DNA from 2 places in the Scandinavium manionii genome. Region 2 is predicted to be linked to the other one. Evidence: predicted binding sites of a transcription regulator. Region 2 holds the regulator's gene; the other holds the start of a gene.

Region 1 (7,578 bases), on a different contig from region 2:
GAATGGTGATGATAATGATCAACGCCGTGTAGCCCGCCAGGCCCCAGGCATAGGAGTTCTCCACTTTCACCAGTGAAGACACCCAGGTACAGAAACCCGCCCACAGACAGCACACCATCACCATCACTAACGGGGCGCGGATCATGCCGATGATCATCACCAGCGCGGCGATACAGCCGATAAACGTTCCGCAAATACGTAGCATTCCGCGGTAACGGATTGCTCCAGAATAAGGTTCGCCCCCGGCGGCAAACGCCGGACCCGCCGCTACAATTGCGGCTGTCAGTACCGCCCAGCGCGGGGTTTCAAGCTGAAAGTGAAAGCCGATAAACAGGGCCAGCACAATCGCGCAGGCCAGTTTGATAGCAAAACGCAGGTGTTGATCGGCAATAGAGAAAATGCCCATAGCGATTAACCGAACTCACGCAGACGCATACCTAACTTCTGGAAGAAGGAGGCCTTCTGCGTGTCTCTGTCTTTCGCACCGGTGATGATTACCGTGGCAGTGGTGCCCGCAGGCCATAGGTTGCCCTGCTGTTGGTCGAGGCGAATACGCACCGGCACACGCTGCGCCAGTCGCACCCATTCAAGGTTGGAATCGATGGTCGCCATTCCTTTTACATCGCTGCTGCTGCTGGCGTTAGTCACACCTGCTGCAATGCTGTCGACGGTGCCTTTGATAACTTTGGTGCTGCCTAACGGGGTAATTTCCGCGCGATAGCCTGGGCGCACGCCTTCCAGTTTGGTCTCTTCCATATAGGCCATAACGTAGAAGCTTTCTTTTTTCACCAGCGCCACAGCGGTCGACCCGCGGGTAATAAATTCACCGCTGTACACGTTCAGGTTAGTCACCCAGCCATCGGCCGGAGCGCGAATGACGGTACGTTCGAGGTCAAGACGGGCCAAATCGCGGGTGGCCTGCGCTTTCGCTAACTGATGTTGAACGGTTTGTAAGAGGTTGTTGGCCTGGTCAATCTCTTCGCGAGACATGGCCATGGTGCCTAACTGGTTACGGCGTCCGGCTTCACGACGTTTTTCTGACGCCAGCACCTGATAGTACGCCACGTCGGCGTCGGCTTCTTCGAGCGCTTTTTGGTAACGCGGCTGATCGATAGTGAACAGTACCTGATTTTTGCGAACCAGTTGGTTATCCTTCACATTCACATCCGTGATAAGCCCTGCCACGTCCGGCGCAATGGCCACAACATCGGCGCTGAAGCGTGCATCACGCGTCCACGGCGATTCGGTGTAATAAACCCACGCACGGAAAATTGCGATAAATGCCAGCACCACCAAAATCAACGTGATAGCGGTACGGGATATTTTTCTTGTTAGTGTTTTCACAGCGACCTCAGACGAACAAACGCGATATCAGGTAGAACAAACAGCAATACAGCGCGGTATTAAAAAGCGCGGGATGCCAGACGAAGTCATAGATCCCAGTGGGGACCAGCACCCGACGCAACAGCCAGAATATGGCCAGCGACAACAGCAGCTCGACGAAGATCGGCGGGAATGAGAGGCCGAAAATCACGATGACGGGAAACAGACTCATGTTGACCTTGATTAAGAGAGTGCAGGTGAGAGTAACGAGCTTTACTTATTTAGCTAACAGTATATTAACGTAACTTATATATCCCGATCTATATTATGTGATACAAATCACTTTTAAGTCAGAGTGAACAATGGAACGATTAAAACGCATGTCGGTTTTCGCCAAAGTCGTGGAACTGGGTTCCTTTACGGCTGCGGCGAGACAGCTCGAAATGAGCGTATCGTCGATAAGTCAGACCGTCTCAAAGCTGGAAAACGAACTGCAGGTAAAGCTGCTGAACCGCAGTACCCGCAGCATTGGGCTGACAGAAGCCGGGAAAATCTACTATCAGGGCTGTCGGCGAATGCTGCACGAAGCCCAGGACGTACACGAACAGCTTTACGCCTTTAACAACACACCGATTGGTACACTGCGCGTGGGCTGTTCTTCAACTATGGCACAAAATGTCCTCGCCATGATCACCTCTGAGATGCTCAAAGAGTACCCGGATCTGTCAGTAAATCTGGTAACGGGTATTCCGGCTCCGGACCTCATTGCGGATGGTCTGGATCTGGTGATCCGCGTTGGCGCATTGCAGGATTCTGGCCTTTTCTCCCGCCGTCTCGGCTCGATGCCCATGGTATTGTGCGCAGCCAAAAGCTACTTACAGCAGGCAGGCACGCCCGAGAAACCCGCAGATCTCGCCAGTCATTCCTGGCTGGAATACAGCATCCGTCCCTACAATGAATTTGAACTGATCGCCCCGGAAGGCTTATCCACCAAGCTTATCCCGCAGGGACGCTTTGTCACCAACGATCCGATGACGCTGAACCGTTGGCTTACCGCCGGCGCCGGGATCGCCTTCGTGCCGCTGATGTGGGTGATCAACGAGATCAACCATGGCGAGCTGGAGATCTTGCTGCCGCGCTACCAATCCGATCCACGTCCGGTGTATGCCGTCTACACAGAAAAAGACAAACTGCCGCTGAAGGTGCAGGTGTGTATTAACTACCTGACCGATTATTTTGTCGATGTGGCCAATCGTTTTCAGGGCATCAAAGGGCGGGGGAAAAACTAAGGTACCTGCTCAGGCTCGGCGTCCGATATGAGATGTGTGACGTCGCTAAGGGGGCCAATCCGGACTTCGCTCGAACGGTTGAACTTACTTTTGTCCATCAGCAGCAAAGACTGCGAAGCTCTTTTGAGTAGTAGCGATTTAAAGCTGGCGTTGTGTCCGCTCGGGTCCCACATCACGCCGCTGCGATCGACCCCTTCGCAAGAGAAAATAAACAGATCGATCTCCAGCGTTTTCAGCTGAGATATCAACGCCGGATTGACGTAATAACCATACTGGCGCTGAAGCTCTCCGCCGGAACTGATCAACCGGATCCGCTCGCGTTTGCCGAGTTCCATACAGACTGGATGACTATTGGTAAACACCGTCAGCGGAATGTCCGGCAGCTGGCGCGCCAACAGCCAACAGGTCGAACTGGCGTCCAGCGCAATCGTCATACCTTCGTCTATCCAGGCCAGCGCGTGCCGGGCGATATCAGATTTGTGGGCATAGTGGCTTTTCAGTCGGGCGTGGAAAGGCGCTTCGTTGTCCTGGTGATTACGGCGAATAGCTCGCGCGCGCCCGTGGCTGCGCTGAATGTGTCCCTGCTGCTGGAGTTCACTTAAATCACGACGCACCGTTTCTTTGCTGACGCCGAGTACGGCGGCCAGTTCATCGGTGGTCAGGCTGTGGGATTGGGCGAGAAGAGTGACAATGTGCTGATGGCGAGCGACCTTCATCAGTGGTCTCCGTCATTGAAACAATCAATAAGGAAAATCAATTAATTGATTTTCGGCTGCTAATCTAAAGAAGGAAAAACCACGCTTTTTCCTTCTTTAATCGCAACTATATGCCCGCACGAAGCGGGCACAGAAATTATGCGGTGCCACCGACCGTCAAATTATCGACTTTCAGCGTTGGCTGACCCACACCAACCGGCAGGCTTTGCCCTTCTTTACCGCAGACACCTACGCCGTTATCCAGCTTCAGGTCGTTACCCACCATCGAGATTTGCTGCATGGCTTCGATGCCAGAGCCAATCAGGGTCGCGCCTTTCACTGCTTTGGTCACTTTACCTTTCTCGATCAGATACGCCTCTGAAGTCGAGAACACAAATTTACCGGAGGTGATATCCACCTGACCGCCGCCAAAGTTCGGCGCGTAAATCCCGTAGTCGACAGACTCGATGATTTCCTGCGGGGTCGATTTGCCCGCCAGCATGTAGGTGTTGGTCATACGCGGCATCGGTAAATGCGCATACGATTCACGGCGACCGTTACCCGTTGGCTTCACGCCCATCAGGCGCGCATTCAGTTTGTCCTGCATGTAGCCTTTCAGCACGCCATTTTCGATAAGAACATTGTACTGACCCGGCGTACCTTCATCATCGATGGACACGGAGCCACGACGGTCAGTCATGGTACCGTCATCGACGACGGTGCACAGTTCGGACGCGACGAGTTGCCCCATTTGCCCGCTGAACACGGACGTGCCGCGACGGTTGAAGTCACCTTCCAGACCGTGCCCCACCGCTTCGTGCAGCAGCACGCCCGGCCAGCCCGCGCCCAGAACGACCGGCATCGTGCCCGCAGGCGCGGCAACGGCATTGAGATTAATCATCGCCATGCGAACCGCTTCACGGGCCCATGCATCGGCCCGGACTTCGCCGTCGACGTCACCGAGGAAATAATCGTAGCCGAAACGACCGCCGCCCCCGCTGGAACCGCGCTCGCGTTTACCGTCGTCTTCGACCAGTACGCTCACCGACAGACGCACCAGGGGACGAACGTCCGCCGCCAGGGTGCCATCAGTGGCCGCGACCAGAATGAGTTCGTACACGCCGGTCAGGCTGGCAGAAACTTCCTGCACACGTTTGTCTGCCGCACGCGCGGCTTTGTCAACGCGGCGCAAAATGTCGAGCTTCTCTTCACGACTCATGCTTTGCAGCGGATCGAGACTGGTATACAGCGGAGAATACTCTTTCGCGCCAAGAGCGTGGACTTTACCGTCGCCGGTATCACGCACGATAGTCCGCGCGGCCTGAGCGCTCTGTTGCAGCGCCAACAGGCTAATCTGATCGGCATACGCAAAGCCGGTTTTCTCGCCGCTGACGGCACGGACGCCAACGCCCTGATCGATATTGTACGACCCGTCTTTGATGATGCTGTCCTCTAACACCCAGGACTCATGGTAGCTCGACTGGAAATAGAGATCGCCGTAGTCGAGGCGGCGCTCGGCAAGTTGGCCAAGTATGGCAAACAGGTCCTGATGACTCAGGCCGTTCGCCGACAGCAGATGTTCACTTACCAGGTTCAGACTCATCGTTTTGCTACTCATTGGTTGTCGCGAAGATCGCGGTATATCTATTGAGAGTGAGGTAATTTGTAACGCCCGTCAAATCATTGCTTTTTATCGCCGCGCGCCTGGCGCAGCACTTCATTGATTTGAGGCTGATCGATAGGCCCGCTGATGTGGTAACGCAGAATCGACACTTTGCTCCACAGCGGCCCCAGCACTTTACTGGCGGCAAACACAGCGGCACCGACAATCGGGTTGATGACAAACGCGGTAGCGACCCCTACGGTGGCAGAGATTTCCGGCGCGACCACGGCTTCCATATCCAGCTCACGGCGCACCAGGTTGACTGAGCCTTTCATCGCGATATCTGCTTCGAGGCCATCCACCAGCGTGTCGTCGGTATGCAGCGTGCCGTCTTTAATCCAGGCGGTGCTGCGAATGGAATCAAAATAGAACCCTTCGTTGAAGGTGTCACTAAAGTCGAAACGTAGCTTACGCAGCAGCGCATCCACACTCAGCAGACGCAGCAGCTGGCCCGCATGGCCGGTGCTGATGTCCGTGAACTCGCCTTTGCCCAAATGCGCTTTCAGAATGCCGTTCAACGATGCTACGTCCGGCGTCCACGGCTCATCGCGCCAGTGCAGGTCATAATCCAGATTGAATGACGAATCACGAATTGGCGTGGAGGCACCGAAGAAATTCACTGCCGCATCCAGTTTCTGGCCGCGAAGTTTGCCTTTCAGTGAGGTGCGCTCATTACCCGGCGCGTTCACCCACTCTCCGTCTACGGTCAGGCGTGCAAACCCGGTATCCATCAGGCCGTTAGCCAGCGACAAGGTGTTGCCCTTAATCGCGAAATCCCCATCAATGCGGCCATATTTCTGACCCCACAGCCAGCATTCCGCACAGCGCAGCTGCAGGTCTGGCCAATTCTGGAAATCAATGCGGTTATTGCTCATTATCCCCTGACCCAGAGATTCACCGGTGGTGGTTTTCGAGGACGGGTTGTAATAGAGATAACGAATCGCAGCCTGCCACGGCGCATTGTCGCGCAGCGTCAGCGTGCCGTTGATTTCACGCCCCTGCGCTTCAACGCGGGTGCCGTCTGCTGACGGTTGTGAAACAATACTCAGATTATTCCAGCGCTGGCCCGCCATGGTGAGCGCCGGGGTTCGCAGCGTCACGCGTTCCGGGAAGGCCGCTGCGTTACCCACGCCGTCGGCGGCGCCCTTACGGAACAACGCCATCCACTGCGCGCCGTCCATCGGCGGTAAATTCAGCTCGACGCCGGAGGAATCCGGCAACGGCGGTACGCTGCGGCTGTCAGACGCCCAAATGGCCCGGTCGAGTGTCAGCTTTTTATTCAGCAGCCAGCGGCTGTTGAGATGGTCCGTCGAACCTACGCTGCCGGTCAAATCGAAGCGGCTCAGACCACCTTCAACGTTCAGTTTCACCGGTAACGGCTCACCGGCTTTCTTGTTTACCGGTGCAGGTAAGCGACTACTCACATTCTTCAGGTCGCCTGCCATATCGACCTTATAGCTGGCGCTGCCTTTGTAAGGTAATTCAATCGCGACTTTACCCTGCCACGGCACGCTACCGCTTATCGCATCGTTAATCTGTTGAGGCAACATTCCGGTGCGGCTCGGCTGCCAGTTGGCATCCATATTCACCGCTACCTGATAGGCTTTTGGCCCTTCGGTGGTTGAGAAATTCACGTTCAGCGGCTGATTAAACCAGTTGGCGGTCATTGGCCCGCTTTTCAAATCACCATTTTCAAAGGTGAATCCACCGCTGAGGTTTTTCAGGGTGCTATTGAGCGGTTTGATAAACAGGCTGTTGTTAGCCAGACGCACGTCACCTTTCGCCAACACCTGTTTGCCGTCGAGCGGGATATCGAGATGTAAGCGAGCATTCACATCACCATCCAGCTGCAGCTCATCGAGGGTAGCACCAAGGGAATCCTTCAGCGGCGTCTCTTTGAAATACGGCCCGACCGCTTTGCCCGGACCGGCAATCTGCGAATCAATAATCAGCTTCTCTTTCGAATAGTCCGGGATAGCCGCATTCAGGTTGTGCGCCGTCACGCCGCCAAGCGCGACTTTATCCGCCTGCATCCACAAGCCGTCGTTCAGGAAGTTGAGGTCGATATTCAGATTGGTCAGCGCAGGCCAGTCAGGCTGGAACGCAAAGGTCGCGTTGTGCAAAGGCACCCACACCTGGAACTGACCTTCGTTGTGCTTGTATGGGAACAGGTGCGGGTTGCCGCCGTAGACCAGCGTGGCGTTATCCGACTGGCCGCCTTTGATGGCCGAGCTGAGGTAATCGACCAGCTCTTTGCCCATCAGGTTTTCCGGGAAATAGCGCCACGCCTGACCGCCGTCATCAGTGCTGATCCCGGCCAGAATACCGAGCCACGGTTCATCGCCTTCCGGCTGTAACCAGCGGAAGCCGCCACGGGCGTGAACCGCTTTCGCCTGCACGTCGATATCACGGCCGTCGAGCATGAAACCTTTTTCGTTGTTCACCCATGACAGATTGGCCACACCTTTGGCAATCTCAAGCGGCGCACGGAACACCGTCTCATACGGCATTTTTGCGTCTTCCATGCTGATATTCACCGAGCCATGCTCGACGCTACCTTCTGCCCGACCAGAGAAATGCTCGGCGCCGGGCAGCAGCTTCCACTGCT
Region 2 (7,578 bases):
ATGGCGTGACGCCGGATATCCTGACCAGTGCTAAAGCGCTGGGTGGCGGTTTCCCGGTAAGCGTGGTGCTGACCACGGAAGAGATTGCCAGCGCGTTCCATGTTGGTTCTCACGGCTCTACCTACGGCGGGAATCCGCTGGCATGTGCGGTAGCCGGAGCGGCGTTTGATATCATCAATACGCCGGAAGTACTGGGCGGCGTGAACGCCAAACGCGAACGTTTTGTGAAGCATTTGCAGAAAATTGATGCGGAATTTGATGTGTTCAGCGATGTTCGCGGCATGGGGCTGCTGATTGGTGCCGAGCTGAAACCACAGTACAAAGGTCGCGCTCGTGATTTCCTGCACGCTGCTGCTCATGAGGGCGTGATGGTGTTGAATGCCGGGCCTGACGTAATGCGCTTTGCGCCGTCGCTGGTGGTGGAAGACGCGGATATCGATGAAGGGATGGTGCGCTTTGCGGCAGCCGTGAAGAAGATAGTCGGCTGACGGTTTATGCCTGACGTTTAAGCCAGCTACCGTGATGTGGGCGCTGGCGCCAGGCCACTGACGAGATGGTGTGCATCGAATTCAGATGGCCCAGAATGCGTTGTAAATGCTGTTCCACGGTGCTTAACGGTCCGTGGGAGAGCGCCTCCGGCGATTCCATGATATTCGCATCGCCACTTCCCCCCGGCTCGTCATACTCCAGTCGCTGCTGGCAGCGCTGCAGAGCAATCTCGCAGGACTGCAAATAGCGTTCGGCCAAATCTTCAGTCAGCATGTTGTGCTCGCGCGCCAGCGTCGTCATCGCGTTGATGTGTTCGACGATAAACTGGCTGTGCGTGACCCACAGCTTCATGTCTGCCAGATAATGCGAGTTAAAGCCGGGCTCCTGCATCGCCTGGTTCAGCGAGTTGAACAGCGCGTTGTGCGCCTGATTCACCCGCATCCGCTGATAGGCCAGCGTTGGAGCCTGAGGATCGTTGCTGAGAATCAGTCGGATAGCCTCCTGATCCGCTTCCAGCGCCTGCTGTGCGTTTTTGCGTAACAGCCCGCTTTGCCACTGTGGCCAAAGCCAGACCATCCCGCCGAAGGCAATCAGACAGCCAATCACCGTGTCGACAAAACGGGCCAGAATGAAATGTTCACCGTTCAGGGTCAGCAGCTGAATGGTGTACACCGCAGTGACCGTAAAGCCGACCGTTGCCCAGCCGTAGCTCTTGCGAATGATCAGGTAGCTCGCCAGGGTGATGACTAACATTGATGCCAGCGTGTAGCCTTCCGGCACGTGAAAGTGCAGCGTGCCTGCGGCTATCACCAACCCGGCAAGCGTGCCCGCTGCGCGGTGGAAAATCCTGACCCGCGTTGCGCCGTAGCCGTTTTGCGTGACCAGCAGAACGGTCATCAGGATCCAGTACGGTTTCGGCAGATGCAGCGCCGCGCCCATCAGGCTGGCGATACTCAGCATGACGCTGATTCGCGCCGCACTGCGCAACGCCGGGGATTTTAGCGACAGATAGCTTTTCAGCGCGGCAAACAGCGGCAGGCGACGTTCGTTATCGGCCATCAGGTTGCGTGGATAGAGCGGTCGCTGAAGGCGCAGCACGCGAGCGATTCGGCTGAAGTGCCAGGCACAGAACTGCCCGACCGGATTATCCGGATGCTGACGTGCAATTTTTTCCAGCGCGCCAATCTGCTTGTCCATGTTGAAACGCTGTGGAAATCGGTGGTAGAGAATGTCATCCGCCATCACACGCAGGCGCGCCGCAATGGTCTGTGCATTCCAGCGGATCACCGCTTCGGCGTGGCTGCGTTCAACCAGTTTTTGGACTTCGGCGGGTTGGTGCAGGCTGACGGAAATGTGCTCCTGCAAATCGAGGCCAATCTGGAAGGCGCGCAGCAGGCGCTTATATTCGTGATTCTGATTGGCGGCCAGCATGTGCATTTGTTGATAGCACTGGGTAATCAGGTCGACTGCTTTCTGCTGGCGGCTGAGCAACGGCGGCAGTGCTTTTTCCGGATCGGTGTGTTGAGTCAGCAGGCTGTATTTGGCTTCACAGTAATCGGCCAGCTGCCGATACAGCAGGCTCAGGGATTCACGTAGCGGCTGTTCGCGCCACATCCAGAACCAGAACCAGTTGAACAAGCCATACCATAGTGTGCCGAGGGCGTAGATGAGCAGCGGTTCCCAGACCGGCATATTCCCCGCAAGGCTGAGCGTAAAGATGGCCGCAATGAGCGAGGCGGGCAGTAATCGGGCGTGAAGCGAACTGATTTCTGCGGTGACGCCGAGCAGCAGCGCCAGCCCGGTCAGGATCAGCGGTAAAGGCACGGTGTGCGCCAGCAGCAGTTGAACTGCGAGGCTACAGCCCGCAAACAGCGAGCCGCCAATAATCAGGCGTTTGAAGAAACGTTTATGCGGTGTGTCCAGCCCGGCAATGTTGCAGCAGGCGGGGACTAACGAGAACAGCAGACCGTACTTGAGGTAACCGAGCACCAGACCGATAGCCACGGGGGTACATAACACCAGCGTTTGCCGCAGTGCATAGTTAATTTCCGGGTGATAAATCAGCCTGCGCCACATCGGGGAAGAGACAAAAACGGCGTACTGCAGGGGCAATACGCCGTTCAGCTAGCTTAGCGGGTACCGTAAACCACGATAGTTTTACCGTGGGCGGAGATCAGGTTCTGATCTTCGAGCATTTTTAGAATGCGGCCAACGGTTTCGCGGGAGCAGCCGACGATCTGACCGATTTCCTGACGGGTAATTTTAATTTGCATACCGTCCGGGTGGGTCATTGCATCAGGCTGTTTCGCCAGATTCAGCAGCGTCTGCGCGATACGGCCGGTGACGTCGAGGAATGCCAGGTTGCCTACTTTTTCAGAGGTGACCTGCAGACGATTTGCCATCTGAGAAGAGAGGCGCATCAGGATATCCGGGTTCACCTGGATAAGCTGACGGAATTTTTTATAAGAAATTTCTGCCACTTCACAAGCGGTTTTCGCCCGAACCCAGGCACTACGCTCCTGACCTTCTTCGAACAGGCCAAGCTCACCGATGAAATCGCCCTGGTTGAGGTAAGAGAGGATCATCTCTTTACCTTCTTCATCCTTGATGAGTACTGCAACAGAACCTTTCACGATGTAGTACAGCGTTTCTGCTTTTTCACCCTGGTGAATCAGCGTGCTCTTCGATGGGTACTTATGAATATGGCAATGAGACAAGAACCATTCAAGGGTAGGGTCTGTTTGCGGTTTGCCAAGCACCATGCGCGGTTATCCTCTGTTATAAGCTGTCTCCAATGGCAGACACGACACTGCCACTGGCTTTGCAATCGTATCCTTCCCTGTGCCTGGGAAGTCGGCTGTCGGATTTTACTGCAGCCTGTAATGTGATGTTCTCTGCATACACGCATTACTTCAATGTATTACTGTAGCAGCCCGACTGTTTTAGCATAGCTTTTGTCGCCTGTCTCCTGGTGTCTCGCTTCAGCATGATGCGCGTCGCCTTCCGTTGCGAGAATTGTTATGTGCGCGTAATCTGTCAGGAAAATTGCTACTCTGGAGTTAACAAATATGCAAGCGCGTGTGAAATGGGTTGAGGGGTTAACCTTCCTGGGTGAGTCAGCTTCTGGCCACCAGATTATGATGGATGGTAACTCTGGCGATAAAGCCCCAAGCCCGATGGAAATGGTACTGATGGCCGCGGGTGGTTGCAGCGCGATTGACGTGGTGTCTATTCTGCAAAAAGGCCGTCATGACGTGACCGACTGCGAAGTGAAGCTGACTTCCGAGCGTCGCGAAGAAGCGCCACGCTTGTTCACCCACATCAATTTGCACTTCATTGTGACCGGTAAAGACCTGAAAGACGCTGCAGTGTCGCGTGCGGTAGATTTGTCTGCGGAGAAATACTGCTCTGTAGCGTTGATGCTGGAAAAAGCGGCGAAGATTACCCATTCGTTTGAAGTGATCGAAGGGTAAGAGTACTGCCCGGTGGCGCTGTGCTGACCGGGCGTAAGGCCGGATAAGCAACGCGCCATCCGGCAAAAACGTTAACCGATCTTTTTGCCTTCCATCAACCGCTCGACCAGCGGTGACATAATCAATTCCATCGCCAGCCCCATTTTCCCGCCTGGTACCACCAACGTGTTCATGTGAGAAATGAAAGAACCCTGCAACATCGCCAACAGCCAGGGGAAATCAATATCGCCCAGATTCTGGAAATGGATAACCACAAAGCTCTCATCCAGTGACGGAATGCCCTTTGCCGCAAACGGGTTGGAGGTGTCGACGGTCGGCACACGCTGGAAGTTGATATGCGTCCGGGAGAATTGCGGCGTAATGTAGTTAATGTAATCTTCCATCGAACGCACCACTGAATCCATCACCGCTTCGCGTGAGTGACCGCGCTCGCTGGTATCGCGGGTCAGCTTCTGGATCCACTCAAGGTTAACAATTGGCACCACGCCCACCAGTAAATCGACGTGTTTCGCGACGTCATTTTGCGGGGTCACGACGCCGCCGTGCAGGCCTTCATAAAACAGCACGTCGGTTGGTTCAGGCAACGGCTGCCACGGCGTGAAGGTTCCCGGCACCTGATTCCACGGAACGGCTTCATCGTAGGTGTGCAAATACTTGCGCGATTGTCCGGTTCCGTTCTGACCGTAGGTCATAAACGTATTTTCCAGCAGGCCAAAGTCGTTGGCATCAGGCCCAAAATAGCTGATGTGACGGCCCATATCGCGCGCTTTGCGGATAGCCATGTCCATTTCAGGACGCGTGTAACGGTGGAAGCTGTCGCCTTCTACTTCGGCGGCAGTGAGATTGAGCTGAGCAAAGATTTTACGGAAGGCGAGACTGGTGGTGGTGGTTCCCGCCCCGCTGGAGCCGGTTACGGCGATCACCGGATGTTTGGCAGACATAGCTAACAACTCCCTGCATAAGCAATGGTTTTTATGATAGTCAGCCGTGGAATTGGGTACGAGGCATGATGTTGACCGTCTCGTGCAGTTCGGACCACACCAGAACGACATCCCCGCTTTTCAATTGTTGTTTTACGTCGGCGACCTTGTCTTCAAGCGAACGTTCATGTTCACCATAATCGGTGCCCTCGCGCAATACAAAGCTTTCAATCAGGCTATCGAGCGTTTCGGGAGCCAGATCTTGCCAGGGAATAATCATAACGGGGTTCCTAACCAACGAGTGAGCCAGGCGGGAATGCGTTTCTCCAGCCACATTTCAGGATGGCGCAGCGTACCGCCGACAAATCCAACGTGACCGCCATACTCCGTCAGCTGGTACTGAATATTGGCCGGAAGCTCTTCCTGAGACGGAATCGAGTGATGATCCATAAACGGGTCATCTTTGGCGTGAATGATTAACGTCGGTTTGGTTATCTGACTCAGCACCGGCATCGCACTGCATTGGCGGTAGTAATCAATCGCGTCAGCATAACCGTGAATTTTTGAGGTAATCAGATCATCAAATTCGCGAATACGGCGCACGCTTTTCAGACGTTTCAAATCCACCGGCAACGTTCCAGGATAAGCCTTCAGTTTGCGAGACGCATTGGCTTTCAGCAGGTTCAGCAGATAGCGCTGATACACGCGGGAGAAACCTTTATCCATATGATAGCTACAGGCTTCCAGCATGAATGGCGCGGAGACGATAACCGCGGCATCAAGTGGCGTATTGTCGCCTTCTTTTGCCAGCAGACAGCCCAGCATGTTGCCACCCAGCGAATAGCCCACTGCGGCCGTTGGGACGTCACCAAATTCACGGCGCAGCCAGGAGAGGAACCAGGTGCCGTCTTCGGTTTCACCCGAATGGTAGATGCGCTGAGCGCGGTTCGGTTCACCGCTACAGCCGCGGAAATGCATCACCACCCCAAGCCAGCCGCGCTGCTGCGCTGCGTGAATCAGACCGTGAGCGTAAGGGCTGTACAGGCTGCCTTCCAGGCCGTGAAACACCACCAGGCGAGGTTTATGCCGTGCCTGATTCGGATCTTCACTCCATGCCAGATCGACAAAATCCCCGTCAGGAAGCTCAAGACGCTGCCAGTGCGGGGTGAACAACACTTTACGACGGATGAGACGCGGCAGCATGGTCTGCAAATGGCAGTTGCGCACGCCTTTCATCGGCACAAAGGTGTCGTTCTCTTCTGGAGGTACTTCAAAGTCTACGGGGGTTACCTGAGCCATACCTTTACGCTGCTATCGTGAAAAAACGCTCTACTATACCGTCATGACGGATATGTGTTTGTGAAAATGAGCCGCAGTGCGCTTTCGTTGAGTTAAATCACTCTTCCTGAAGCATCTGTTCCAGCTGCTCGTGTGCATCCAGCCACGCCATTTCGCACTCTTCCAGCCCTGATTTCGCCGTGGCCTGCTGTTGCAGACACTCGGTGAGCTCCGCTTTGCGTGCCTGATCATACAGCCCGCTGTCGCCGAGTTTTTCTTCTGCCGCCGCAAGTCTGGTATTGAGCTTTTCCATCTCTTTTTCCAGACGGGTAATCTCTTTACGCAGCGGCTGCGTCAGGGTGCGCAGTTCCGCATCACGACGTTTCTGATCTTTACGTGCCTGAGCGCTGTTGGCGTTGTCTTTTGGCGCGTCATCAGACTGACTTTCCTGCTTTTGAACATCGCTCAGCCACTGCTGATAATCTTCAAGATCGCCATCGAAAGGTTCCACTTTCGCATCGTGAACCAGATACAGATCGTCGGTGGTGGAGCGCAACAGGTGACGGTCGTGCGAGACCACAACCAGCGCGCCTTCGAATTCAATCAGCGCTTCAGTCAGCGCCTGACGCATGTCGAGATCCAGGTGGTTCGTCGGTTCATCGAGCAGCAGCAGGTTCGGGCGCTGCCAGACGACCAGCGCCAGCACCAGACGGGCTTTTTCACCGCCGGAGAAGCGACGCGTTTCTTCGCTGACTTTATCGCCCTGGAAACCAAAGCCGCCGAGATAATCGCGCAGCTGTTGTTCCAGCACTTGCGGCGCCAGACGCACCAGATGCTGCAGCGGCGATTCGTCGGCGCGTAAAAATTCCAGCTGATGCTGGGCGAAGTAGCCGAGTTTAATACCCTTCGCCAGACCCATCTCTCCGCTCTGGGCTTCCAGCTCACCGGCCAGAAGTTTAATCAGCGTCGATTTACCCGCGCCGTTGCGACCTAAAAGGCCTATGCGTGAGCCGGGTACGAGATTGAGTTTAATCGAATCCAGAATGGTGCGATCGCCATAGCCCGCGCTGACTTTTTCCATTTTCAGTAATGGATTGGGCAGGCTTTCCGGTTCGCGGAAGCTGAACTGGAACGGGTTATCGACGTGCGCCGGAGCAATCAGCTCCATGCGTTCCAGCATCTTCACGCGGCTTTGCGCCTGTTTAGCTTTAGACGCTTTCGCTTTAAAGCGGTCAATAAAGCTCTGCAGGTGCGCCACTTTTTGCTGTTGGCTTTCGTACATAGACTGCTGCTGAGACAGGCGAGTTGCGCGCTGGATCTCAAACGAGGAGTAGTTGCCGGTGTACTCAAACATCGCCTGTTGTTCGATATGAATGATTTTGCCGACCACCGGGTCGAGGAAATCGCGGTCATGGGAA

The links. The regulator CRP, encoded in region 2, controls carbon source genes, mostly activating them, when cyclic AMP is high. The targets are predictions, from matches to a motif close to ATGTGANNNNNNTCACAT.
Region 1: a site for CRP is predicted at 1,651-1,668, ahead of aaeR (HTH-type transcriptional activator AaeR). Genes of this name have one in related genera too.

What each region holds. Positions count from the first base shown of each region.
Region 1 covers NZ_JALIGC010000036.1:357,741-365,318, forward strand. Annotated here, with positions in the region: gene aaeB (p-hydroxybenzoic acid efflux pump subunit AaeB) at 1-406, opposite strand, end outside; gene aaeA (p-hydroxybenzoic acid efflux pump subunit AaeA) at 412-1,344, opposite strand; gene aaeX (p-hydroxybenzoic acid efflux pump operon protein AaeX) at 1,352-1,555, opposite strand; gene aaeR (HTH-type transcriptional activator AaeR) at 1,686-2,612, shown strand; gene fucR (L-fucose operon activator) at 2,609-3,328, opposite strand; gene tldD (metalloprotease TldD) at 3,465-4,910, opposite strand; gene yhdP (AsmA2 domain-containing protein YhdP) at 4,988-7,578, opposite strand, start outside.
Region 2 covers NZ_JALIGC010000037.1:395,836-403,413, forward strand. Annotated here, with positions in the region: gene argD (bifunctional acetylornithine/succinyldiaminopimelate transaminase) at 1-488, shown strand, start outside; gene MUU51_RS11600 (YccS/YhfK family putative transporter) at 493-2,565, opposite strand; gene crp (cAMP-activated global transcriptional regulator CRP) at 2,619-3,251, opposite strand; gene MUU51_RS11610 (OsmC family protein) at 3,558-3,962, shown strand; gene MUU51_RS11615 (phosphoribulokinase) at 4,034-4,903, opposite strand; gene MUU51_RS11620 (YheU family protein) at 4,944-5,162, opposite strand; gene MUU51_RS11625 (hydrolase) at 5,159-6,181, opposite strand; gene MUU51_RS11630 (ABC transporter ATP-binding protein) at 6,279-7,578, opposite strand, start outside.